Regions from separate parts of the Rhizobium sp. BK212 genome, predicted to be linked through region 1. Evidence: predicted binding sites of a transcription regulator. Region 1 holds the regulator's gene; the other holds the start of a gene.
What was found. Region 1 encodes PhoB, which activates phosphate uptake and scavenging genes when phosphate is short. Its sites were predicted from a motif close to TGTCATNNANCTGTCAT; they were not measured.

Region 1 (5,458 bases):
CTGTTCTGCATCACGCTTTGCCTCAACATCTATGCGCTCTACATCGTGCGCAAATACCGGGAGCAGTACGAATGACGGATATTGTTTCTCCCGCCGGCGTCACCGTTTCCAAGGCGCCACCGCGCCGCGATATCGGCATCAAGCGCCGCTATGCCGCCGAGCGCCGGTTCCAGGCCTATGGCATCGCCGCCATCACCTTCGGTCTCGTCTTCCTCTTCATCCTGCTGTGGACGGTGATCGGCAAGGGCTACACCGCCTTCCAGCAGACGGCGATCACCCTGCCGATCGAATTCTCGGAGAAGACGATCGACCCGAACAACAAGCGTGCGACCGACCCTTCGGTGCTGATCGCCGCCAACTATCCGGTTCTCCTGCGCGACGCGATCGTCAAGCAGCTGAACATCAATGCCGCAAGCCGCCCTGATGTGCGCGATGCCTCGGCCATGCTGTCGAAGAGCGCCCCGATCCAGCTGCGCGACATGGTCATGTCAGACCCGTCGATCATCGGCAAGACGGTCAATGTCACGGTGCTTGCCGACGCCAATGTCGACAGCGCCAACAAGGGCCAGATCGATCTTTCGGTCGATGAGAAGAACCGCAAGGTCAACGACAAGCAGGTTGGCTGGATGAGCGAGCTGAAGGCGAGCGGCGCTCTTCACAAGCAGTTCAACACCGGCCTCTTCGTCAACGGCAACTCCAGCCGTCCGGAGGCCGCAGGCCTTGGCGTCGCCCTCATCGGCTCGCTCTACCTGATGCTGATCGTGCTGGTGCTGTCGCTGCCGATCGGCGTCGCCGCCTCGATCTATCTCGAGGAGTTTGCACCGAAGAACAAGCTGACGGACCTGATCGAGGTCAACATCAACAACCTCGCCGCGGTTCCCTCGATCGTCTACGGTCTGCTCGGTCTGTCCGTCTTCATCAACTTCATCGGCCTGCCGCGCTCGGCATCGCTGGTCGGCGGCCTGGTGCTGACGCTGATGACCCTGCCGACGATCATCATCGCCACGCGTGCCGCTCTTCGCGCCGTGCCGCCGTCGATCCGCGCCGCAGCCCTCGGCCTCGGCGCTTCGAAGATGCAGATGGTGTTCCACCACGTTCTGCCGCTCGCCATGCCCGGCATCCTCACCGGCACGATCATCGGCCTGGCGCATGCGCTCGGCGAAACCGCGCCGCTGCTCCTGATCGGCATGGTCGCCTTCGTCGCCAACGCGCCGACGACGCCGCTCGATCCCTCGACGGCTCTGCCCGTACAGGTCTATATGTGGGCCAACGAGGCCGAACGTGCCTTCGTCGAGCGTACTTCGGGTGCCATCATCGTCCTGCTCCTGTTCCTGATCGTCATGAACATGGGCGCCATCCTCTTGCGTCGTCGCTTCGAGCGCCGCTGGTAAACGGAGTTAAACATCATGAACATGTTGACGGAAGCTGCAGTTGAAAAGGCGCTGGATCACAAGATGAGCAACGTCCCGTATAAGATGATCGGAAAGGATGTCTCGGTTTACTACGGCGAAAAGCGCGCGCTTTTCGATGTGAACCTGAACATCCGCGAAAACACCGTAACCGCCCTGATCGGCCCGTCCGGCTGCGGCAAGTCGACCTTCCTGCGGAGCCTCAACCGCATGAACGACACGATCGACGGCTGCCGCGTCACCGGCAAGATCACGCTCGACACCGACGATATCTATGATCCGGATATCGACGTCGTCGAACTTCGCGCCCGCGTCGGCATGGTCTTCCAGAAGCCGAACCCATTCCCGAAGACGATCTACGAAAACGTCTCCTACGGCCCGCGCATCCACGGCCTGGCCAAGTCGAAGGCCGATCTCGACCAGATCGTCGAGACCAGCCTGCAGCGCGCCGGCCTCTGGAACGAGGTCAAGGACCGCGTGCATGAATCCGGCACCGGCCTGTCCGGCGGTCAGCAGCAGCGCCTCTGCATTGCCCGTGCCGTCGCCGTCAGCCCTGAGGTCATCCTGATGGACGAGCCCTGCTCGGCGCTCGACCCGATCGCCACCGCCAAGGTCGAGGAACTGATCCACGAGCTGCGCGAGAACTACACGATCGTCATCGTCACCCACTCCATGCAGCAGGCCGCGCGCGTCTCGCAGCGCACCGCCATGTTCCACCTCGGCAATCTCGTCGAGGAGAACGACACCGACAAGATGTTCACCAATCCCGACGATCCGCGCACCCAGGACTACATCATGGGTCGCTTCGGCTGATCCTGGCGTCACCAAGCCTTTCCGTTATTCGAGGATAAAGCCCCATGGCATCGACACATATTTATTCTGCCTATGATGATGATCTGAAGTTCCTGTCCAGGCGGATTTCCGAAATGGGCGGCCTGGCCGAGCAGATGGTCGCCGAAGCCGTGCGGGCGCTGGTCAACGGCGATACCGCGCTGGCGCAGAAGGTCATCTCCGACGATGTGATCCTCGATCACGCCGAACGCGAAATCGGCGACAAGGCGATCGTCACCATCGCCCGCCGTCAGCCGATGGCCGCGGACCTGCGCGAAATCATGGGTTCGATCCGCATCGCCGCCGATCTCGAACGCGTCGGCGACCTCGGCAAGAACACCGCCAAACGCGTCATCGCCGTCCAAAGCACCGGCGTTCCCCGCAAGCTCGCCCGCGGTCTCGAGCATCTCTCCGAGCTGGCGCTCGTCCAGCTCAAGGAAGTGCTCGACGTCTACACCAATCGCTCCGCCGACAAGGCGAACGCGATCCGCGAACGCGACAACGAGATCGACGCGATGTACACCTCGCTGTTTCGCGAGCTCCTGACCTACATGATGGAAGATCCGCGCAACATCACCAGCTGCACGCATCTTCTCTTCTGCGCCAAGAACATCGAGCGCATCGGCGACCACGCCACCAACATCGCCGAGACGATCTTTTACATGGCGACAGGTGCGCAGCCGGAAGGCGATCGTCCGAAAGATGACAGCGCCAACACCGTCGGCGCGGTAACCGAATAACCGCCCGGGCCGGACGGCCGGGCTAGAAGCTTGCGTGCGCGCCCATCCGGGGCGCGCAAAGAGGTCGCAGCCAATTCTGAATTTGCGCAGGGTGCATTGCTTGAACCATCCCCGGTTCAAGGATCATGCGCGAGGAGACCGACACGCATGATCCCGAGAGTTGCAGTTGTTGAAGACGAGGAAGCCCTGAGCGTGCTTCTTCGCTACAATCTCGAAGCGGAAGGCTTCGAGGTCGATACCATCCTTCGTGGCGACGAAGCCGAAATGCGGCTTCAGGAGCGCACGCCCGATCTGCTCATCCTCGATTGGATGCTGCCTGGCGTCTCCGGCATCGAACTCTGCCGGCGCCTGCGCATGCGGCCGGAAACCGAGCGCCTGCCGATCATCATGCTGACGGCGCGCGGCGAAGAGAGCGAGCGCGTCCGCGGGCTTTCGACGGGGGCCGACGATTATGTCGTCAAGCCCTTCTCGACCCCCGAGCTCGTCGCCCGCGTCAAGGCGATGCTGCGCCGCGCCCGTCCCGAGGTGCTGTCGACGGTGCTGAAATGCGGCGATATCGAACTCGACCGCGAAACCCACCGGGTCCATCGCAAGACCCGCGAAGTCCGCCTCGGCCCAACCGAATTCCGCCTGCTGGAATTCCTGATGTCGTCGCCGGGCCGGGTCTTCTCCCGCTCGCAGCTTCTCGACGGTGTCTGGGGCCACGATATCTATGTCGACGAACGCACCGTCGACGTCCATGTCGGCCGCCTGCGCAAGGCGCTGAATTTCTCCAACATGCAGGACGTCATCCGCACCGTCCGCGGCGCCGGTTATTCGATGGAAGCCTGAGGGCCTCCATTCTGATTGCTGACAACGTCGCTCGAGCTAGCGTCTGCCCCTCACCCTAACCCTCTCCCCGTAAAACGGGGCGAGGGCACGTGCCCTGCGAGAGGTCAGCGGGGAACGGAGAGGTCGGGCATATCCCCTTCGCCCTGCAAGCGGGGAGAAGGTGCCGGCAGGCGGATGAGGGGCAGCCATCCGCGCGAACCAATAACTACAAAAAAACGGGCCAGTCGGCCCGTTTCTCATGTGCGGCGATGTTACCCGCTCAGCTGGCCCGCGCTGCTGCCCGGCGGCGTTCGTTGACCGGCTGGTAGGCAAGCTTCTGGTGATAGCTGCAATAGGGCGAATTGTCGGGGGATTCGCAGCCGCAGAAGTGGAAGTCGTCCTTCAGCGGATCGCCGACCGGCCACTTGCAGGTGCGTTCGGTCAGTTCCGTCAGGCCGAGGCGTCGGGAAATCGGAACGACCACGTTGCCTCTCGGCACGTATTCCATTTCCTCGATCGTTTCGATCTCGATCTCTTCCTTCAGCATCGTCGCGCCCTGCTGGCGGGTAACGGTGCGAGTGGCGACCCGTGAGGCGTAGTTCGGCGCGCGCGGCGCAGAAGTATTGCGTTTCGGCGTTCGGGCGGCGTTGGCGGTACCGCCGGCCTTGGCACGGCCGGGAAGGCTCAGCCGATGCACCTTGCCGATGACCGCGTTTCTGCTGACGCCACCAAGTTGTGCCGCGATCTGGCTGGCGCTCAGTCCTTCGGCCCAGAGCTTCTTGAGTTTCTCGACCCGCTCGTCTGTCCAGTTCATGCCCTGTCTCCACCTTTTGCGTTGGTGATGGCAGAATCCCTCACCGTTGTCCCGGAAGGCTCCGAAACAAGAAACGCTTGATCAATTTTGGTGACTAGTTCCGCCGCATGCAGTCTAGTAATTGAACTTTAACCTAGTGTGAGGCTGACTCCGTGACAAGAGTCGCATGAATCCGGATGAATCGAATTTCAAGTTTTCCCCAACTTGCTGCCCCGGCGTGGCATTTCTGCAATAATGCCTGTTGAGGACGGATAATGCTGCTGTACAAGCTTGCTGCATGCGCTAAGGGCGCAGTTTTGTTGACATTGCAGCGCGAAAAGGAAATAGTGCCAGTCGCCGCCGCAAGGCGGCATTTTTGATTTTTCGGGCCTGGTTTTCTTAGCCGGAGTCCGGAGCTTGATAACATCGATGGGAGATCGCGCTATGGCTGAAGCCGCGCCGCTTTATGACACCTATTCTCGTGCCCCGTTGCGGTTCGAGCGAGGCGAGGGCGTGTGGCTGATCACCGAAAGCGGCGAGCGATATCTCGATTTCGGCGCCGGCGTCGCCGTCACTTCGGTCGGCCACAGCAATCCGCATGTGGTCGGCGCGCTGAAGGAGCAGGCCGACAAGGTCTGGCATCTCTCCAACATCTATGAGATCCCCGGCCAGGAGCGTCTGGCCAAACGGCTGACCGACGCCACCTTTGCCGACAAGGTGTTCTTCACCAATTCGGGCGCCGAGGCGCTCGAATGCGCGATCAAGACGGCGCGCCGTTATCAGTATTCCAAGGGTCATCCCGAGCGCTTCCATATCATCACCTTCGAAGGCGCCTTTCACGGCCGGACACTGGCGACGATCGCCGCCGGCGGCCA
Region 2 (5,458 bases), 350 kb from region 1:
GGCGTTGGTCGTGTCGTCGGCACCCTGGTCGATGACCTTCAGCACGTCATCCGGTCCGATGATCGAGGCCGTCACCTGCACGCCGCCGGTGCCCCAGCCATAGGGCATCGGCATTTCGCGCGAGGCGAAGGGCACCTGATAGCCGGGAATGGCGATCGCCTTCAGGATGGCGCGGCGGATCATCCGTTTGGTCTGTTCGTCGAGATAGGCGAAGTTGTAGCTGGCCAGATCGCTCATTCGGCGGCTTCCTTCATGTCTTCGCCGCAGTTGCGGGCGGCTTCGAATTCGCGGCGCATGCGGCGGACGAGATCGAGTTCGGCCTGGAAGTCCACATAATGCGGAAGCTTCAGATGCTCGACGAAGCCCGTCGCCTGGACGTTGTCGGAATGCGAAATGACGAATTCCTCGTCCTGGGCCGGCGCGGTGATATCCTCGCCGAGCTCTTCGGCGCGCAGCGCCCGGTCGACCAGCGACATCGCCATCGCCTTGCGTTCGCTCTGGCCGAAGACCAGGCCGTAGCCGCGGGTGAATTGCGGCGGCGCCTTGGCCGAACCCTTGAACTGGTTGACCATCTGGCATTCGGTGACCTGGATTACGCCAAGCGAGACGGCGAAACCGAGTTCCGGCACGTCGAATTCCACCTCGACATCGCCGATGCGGATTTCGCCGGTGAAGGGGTGGTTGCGGCCATAGCCGCGCTGGGTGGAATAACCGAGCGCCAGCAGGAAGCCCTCGTCGCCGCGGGCAAGCGCCTGCAGGCGCAGATCGCGGCTCATCGGGAATTCCATCGGCTCGCGAGTCAGGTCGCCGATCTCGTGATCTTCGGGCATGTCGCCGTCGGCCTCGATCAGGCCCTCCTCGCCGAGGATTTCGGAGACGCGCATGACGCGGCCGGTCTCGGCTGGGCGCAGCGCGGGCACTTCGATCGCCTCGTCCGAAAGCAGCGAGGGATCGAGCAGGCGGTGGGTATAGTCGAAGGTAGGTCCGAGAAGCTGGCCGCCCGGCAGATCCTTGTAGGTCGCCGAGATGCGGCGCTCGATCGTCATATCAGCCGTGTCGAGCGGCTTGGAATAGCCGAAACGCGGCAGCGTCGTACGGTAGGCGCGCAGCAGGAAGATCGCTTCGATCATATCGCCGCGCGATTGGCGCACGGCGAGCGCTGCGAGCGTGCGGTCGAAAAGCGAGGCCTCGGCCATGACGCGGTCGACGGCGAGCGCCAGTTGCGCCACGATCTGGTCGATGCCGATCGCCGGCAGCGAACGGTCGCCTCGGCGGCGGTCGGCGAGCAGCCGGTGGGCATTGGCGATGGCGGCCTCGCCACCCTTGACGGCAACATACATGAGCTCAGATCTCCGTTGCTGTGATCTTGGTGGTGCGCGGCAGGCAGAGGAAACGTTTGCCCGCCGTCAGCACGATGTCGATGCCGCGCGGAAAGAGCGCGCGGTTCTCGGTCCAGAGCCTCAGGAAGGTCTCCGGCAGACCAACGGGGGCGATCTCCGTCATGCTCTGAATGCCCGGACCCATCAGCGCCAGCCTGCGGCCGCCTTCGAGTTCGGCGAGCTCGATGACGACGGTCGTCGAGCGGTCGGGATATTCCTGCGTGCCGGAGGCAAACAGGCCGAAGGAGGATAGGGCGATGCCGGCCTCGGTGAAGGCAAAGCGCGCCTCGGCCTTTTCGGTGGTCAACGGCGCGCCGGCGTGGAAGCCAAGCCATTCCGGCACGGCGGATTTCGCCAGTCCCTGCGAAAGCCAGACCGGCGTGTCGTGGTCGCAAAGCGTCAGCGCGATCGCGCCGGCGGCGATGCCGAGTGGCGTCGGCGGCGCGGCATCGGGCTGAACGGTCTGGATCGCGCCGGGGCGGGCCATGCCGTCCATCAGCATCTTGAAGACGCTCTGGGCGTGGAAGACCGGCTCGGCAAAGCCGCCGGTGAGAGCTTCTGTCTTCAAACCCATCAGTTGTCTCCCCGCACCATGGTGAAGAAATCGACGCGGGTGGCCGCCGTCTCGTCCGCCTTGCGGCGTTCGGCATCGGCGATCCGCTCAGTGATCGGCAAAAGCAGCGCCTGTTCGACGAAATCCTTGGTCGCGTCTTCCTGCCAGAGCGCGTCGAAGATCGCCGCCAACCGGGCCTTTTCACGGTCGGTGCCGAGCGCCTGGGCATGGCCGACCGCGCCGGATTCGAGCCGGACCGTGGCCCGCGTCACCGTCACCTCGCCAAGATTGAAGGGAGCGCCGCCGCCGCCGATGCGTCCGCGCACCATCACCAGCCCGGTCTCAGGTCCGCGCACCTGATGTGCTACGGGCTTTTCCGGCAATGCGTCCCAGACCGCCTGAAGTTCGCTGCGTTCCGCCCGCGCCAGCAGATCGGCGGCGCGTTTGCGCCCGGATGCCGTCTGTGACGCAGCGTCGTTTCTGTCCGCTGAGATCATCGCCGCTTCCCTTCAAATGTCTATTGATATAGACAACCATACAAGATACACTTAGCCTTAAATCGATGTCGTGACAAGCGTGTGACATCGTGGGTGTAAATGGCGGGGCGGAATGGCGGGATTGAAGCAGGTGCAAAGACAGACCGGCGTGGCGCTCTGGCGTCAGATCGCCGATCGGATTCGCGAGGCGATCAGCAGCGGAGCTTATGACGAAACGGATATGGTGCCGCCGGAAACTGTCCTGGCGCTGCAATTCGGCGTCAACCGGCATACGGTGCGCAGCGCGCTTGCCGCACTGGCGCAGGAAGGAATCGTGCGTGCGGTGCAAGGCCGCGGCACGCTGATCGAGCGCAAGGAGCGTCTGAATTTCCCGATCACCAAGCGCACGCGCTTCAGCGCCGGTATCGGCGATCAGGCGCGTGAGATGCGCGGCCTTCTGCTTGATGAGGCGAGGGAAGAAGCGAGTGCCGAGATCGCCCGTTGGCTGCACCTGAAACCGGGAGACCAGGTGATCCGCCTGGAAACCTTGCGTCAGGCGGACAAGCGGCCGGTTTCAAGGGCAACGAGCTGGTTTCCCGCCGAGCGTTTCGCCGGTATCGGTGCGGCCTATCGGAAGGGGGAATCGATCACCAAGGCTTTCGCCGAACTCGGCCTGTCGGATTATGTCCGCGCGACCACCGAAGTGACGGCCGCGCATGCAGGTGCCGCCGACATGGCCGACCTCGAACTCACCCCCGGCGCGATCCTGCTGATCACCAAGGCGATGAATACCGATCTTGAGGGTGTCCCGGTGCAATATTCGATCAGCCGCTTTGCGGCCGACCGGGTGCAGTTCACGATTGAGAACTGAGGCCGGAAATTGAGGAAAGGCGTGCCGACCTGTTTCGGCGGCACGCCGTACCGAATTCAGTGTGCGCCGGACATGTCGCCGAGCACTTCCTTGGAGGCGACGGTGGAATCCGCCTTCAGCGTGTAGACTATCGGAACGCCGGTCGCGAGGTTGAGCGCGAGCACGCCTTCCTTGCTCAGCTTGTCGAGCACCATGACAAGCGAACGCAGCGAATTGCCGTGTGCGGCGACCAGCACCTTTTCGCCCCTGAGCACCCGCGGCAGGATTTCTGTGAGGTAATAGGGCCAGACCCGGGCGCCGGTGTCGCGCAGGCTTTCGCCGCCGGGCGGCGGCACGTCATAGGAACGGCGCCAGATATGCACCTGTTCCTCGCCCCATTTGGCGCGGGCATCGTCCTTGTTGAGGCCGGAGAGATCGCCATAGTCGCGCTCGTTCAGCGCTTGGTCGCGGATCGTCTGGAGATCGGGCTGGCCGACCTTGTCGAGGATGAGCTTCAGCGTGTGCTGCGCGCGCACCAGCGCCGAGGTGTAGGCGATGTCGAATTTGATCCCGTATTCGGCGAGCGCTTCACCGCCTGTTTTGGCTTCCTGGATGCCGAGCTCGGTCAGATCGGGATCCTTCCAGCCGGTGAAGAGATTCTTCAGGTTCCAGTCACTCTGGCCATGGCGAACGAGGACGAGGGTACCGCTCATGAATATGCCTCCGTAGTATCGTTATGAGGAAGAAAGCCCGAGCACGTCGAGCATGGAATAGAGACCCGGCTTCTTGTCGCGCGCCCAAAGCGCTGCCTTGATGGCGCCGCGCGCGAAAATCGACCGGTCGGCCGCACTGTGCGACAAGGTGACGATTTCGCCTTCGCCGGCAAAAAGCACGGAATGCTCGCCGATGACGGAGCCGCCGCGCAGCGTCGCAAAGCCGATCGTGCCTGCCTCGCGGGCACCGGTATGGCCGTCGCGCACCCGGACCGATTTCGAGGCGAGATCGATGCCGCGCCCCTTGGCCGCCGCCTCACCGAAGAGAAGGGCGGTGCCTGAGGGCGCATCCACCTTGTGCTTGTGGTGCATTTCCAGGATCTCAATATCCCAGTCGGCCGGGTCGAGCGCCCGCGCTGCCTGCTCTGCGAGCACGCTGAGCAGATTGACCCCGAGGCTCATATTCCCCGATTTGACGATGCGGGCATGGCGAGCGGCTGCGGCGATCCTGGTATTGTCGTCGGCTGAACAGCCCGTCGTGCCGATGACATGAACGATGCGCGCCTGTGCGGCGAGGCCCGAGAATTCCACTGTTGCGGCAGGCGAGGTGAAGTCGAGCACGCCTTCGGCATCGAGAAAGGCATTGAGCGGATCGTCGCCGATGATGACGCCTGTCGGGCCGAGACCGGCGATCTCGCCGGCATCCTTGCCGACGAAGGGCGAGCCGACGCGCTCGACTGCGGCGTGCAGCCTCACGCCCTCGATCGAATGGATGAGCCGGATCAGCGTCTGGCCCATGCGCCCTGCTGCGCCAACCACCACCAGTTTCATCGCAGCATCGTTCATCTCAGTCTCACCAGGTCAGTTTGAATCGGAGGCCGAAGGCCTCTGCAGATTGTTGAGGCGAGCGTAAAGACCGTCGCTGACCTTCGCAAGCGTCTCGTGATTGCCTTCCTCGACGACGCGGCCCTGCTGCATGACGACGATCTTGTTGGCGCGCACCACGGTCGAAAGCCGATGGGCGATGACGACGACGGTGCGTCCGGTCATCGCTTCGTCGAGCGCCTTCTGCACGGCCGCCTCGGATTCGGTGTCGAGGGCGGAGGTCGCCTCGTCGAGAAGCAGGATCGGCGCATTGCGCACCAGGGCGCGCGCAATCGACAGCCGCTGGCGCTGGCCGCCCGATAGCGTCACGCCGTTTTCGCCGACCGGCGTCTCGTAACCCTGCGGTTGCGCCGAAATGAAATCATGCGCATAGGCAAGCCGCGCCGCCTCTTCCACCTCGGCATCGGTCGCTTCCGGCCGACCGTAGCGGATATTGTCGCGGATCGTGCCTTCAAACAGGTAGGGCTGCTGCGAGACATAGGCGAGCTGCTGACGCAGCGACTTCTTGGTGATGTGGGCGATGTCCTGGCCGTCGATCAGGATTTCTCCCTCGCGCGGATCGTAGAAGCGCGGAATGAGGCTGATGACGGTGGATTTGCCGG

Region 2: a site for PhoB is predicted at 2,500-2,516, ahead of phnF (phosphonate metabolism transcriptional regulator PhnF). Genes of this name have one in related genera too.

Annotation. Positions count from the first base shown of each region.
Region 1 covers NZ_JACIFS010000004.1:461,074-466,531, forward strand. The annotation lists gene pstC (phosphate ABC transporter permease subunit PstC) at 1-75, shown strand, start outside; gene pstA (phosphate ABC transporter permease PstA) at 72-1,391, shown strand; gene pstB (phosphate ABC transporter ATP-binding protein PstB) at 1,407-2,222, shown strand; gene phoU (phosphate signaling complex protein PhoU) at 2,267-2,980, shown strand; gene phoB (phosphate regulon transcriptional regulator PhoB) at 3,128-3,811, shown strand; gene FHT79_RS16955 (GcrA family cell cycle regulator) at 4,071-4,604, opposite strand; gene FHT79_RS16960 (aspartate aminotransferase family protein) at 5,028-5,458, shown strand, end outside.
Region 2 covers NZ_JACIFS010000004.1:114,881-120,338, forward strand. The annotation lists gene FHT79_RS15180 (alpha-D-ribose 1-methylphosphonate 5-phosphate C-P-lyase PhnJ) at 1-237, opposite strand, end outside; gene FHT79_RS15185 (carbon-phosphorus lyase complex subunit PhnI) at 234-1,340, opposite strand; gene phnH (phosphonate C-P lyase system protein PhnH) at 1,345-1,953, opposite strand; gene phnG (phosphonate C-P lyase system protein PhnG) at 1,953-2,429, opposite strand; gene phnF (phosphonate metabolism transcriptional regulator PhnF) at 2,542-3,279, shown strand; gene FHT79_RS15205 (2,3-bisphosphoglycerate-dependent phosphoglycerate mutase) at 3,336-3,971, opposite strand; gene dapB (4-hydroxy-tetrahydrodipicolinate reductase) at 3,993-4,817, opposite strand; gene FHT79_RS15215 (ABC transporter ATP-binding protein) at 4,833-5,458, opposite strand, start outside.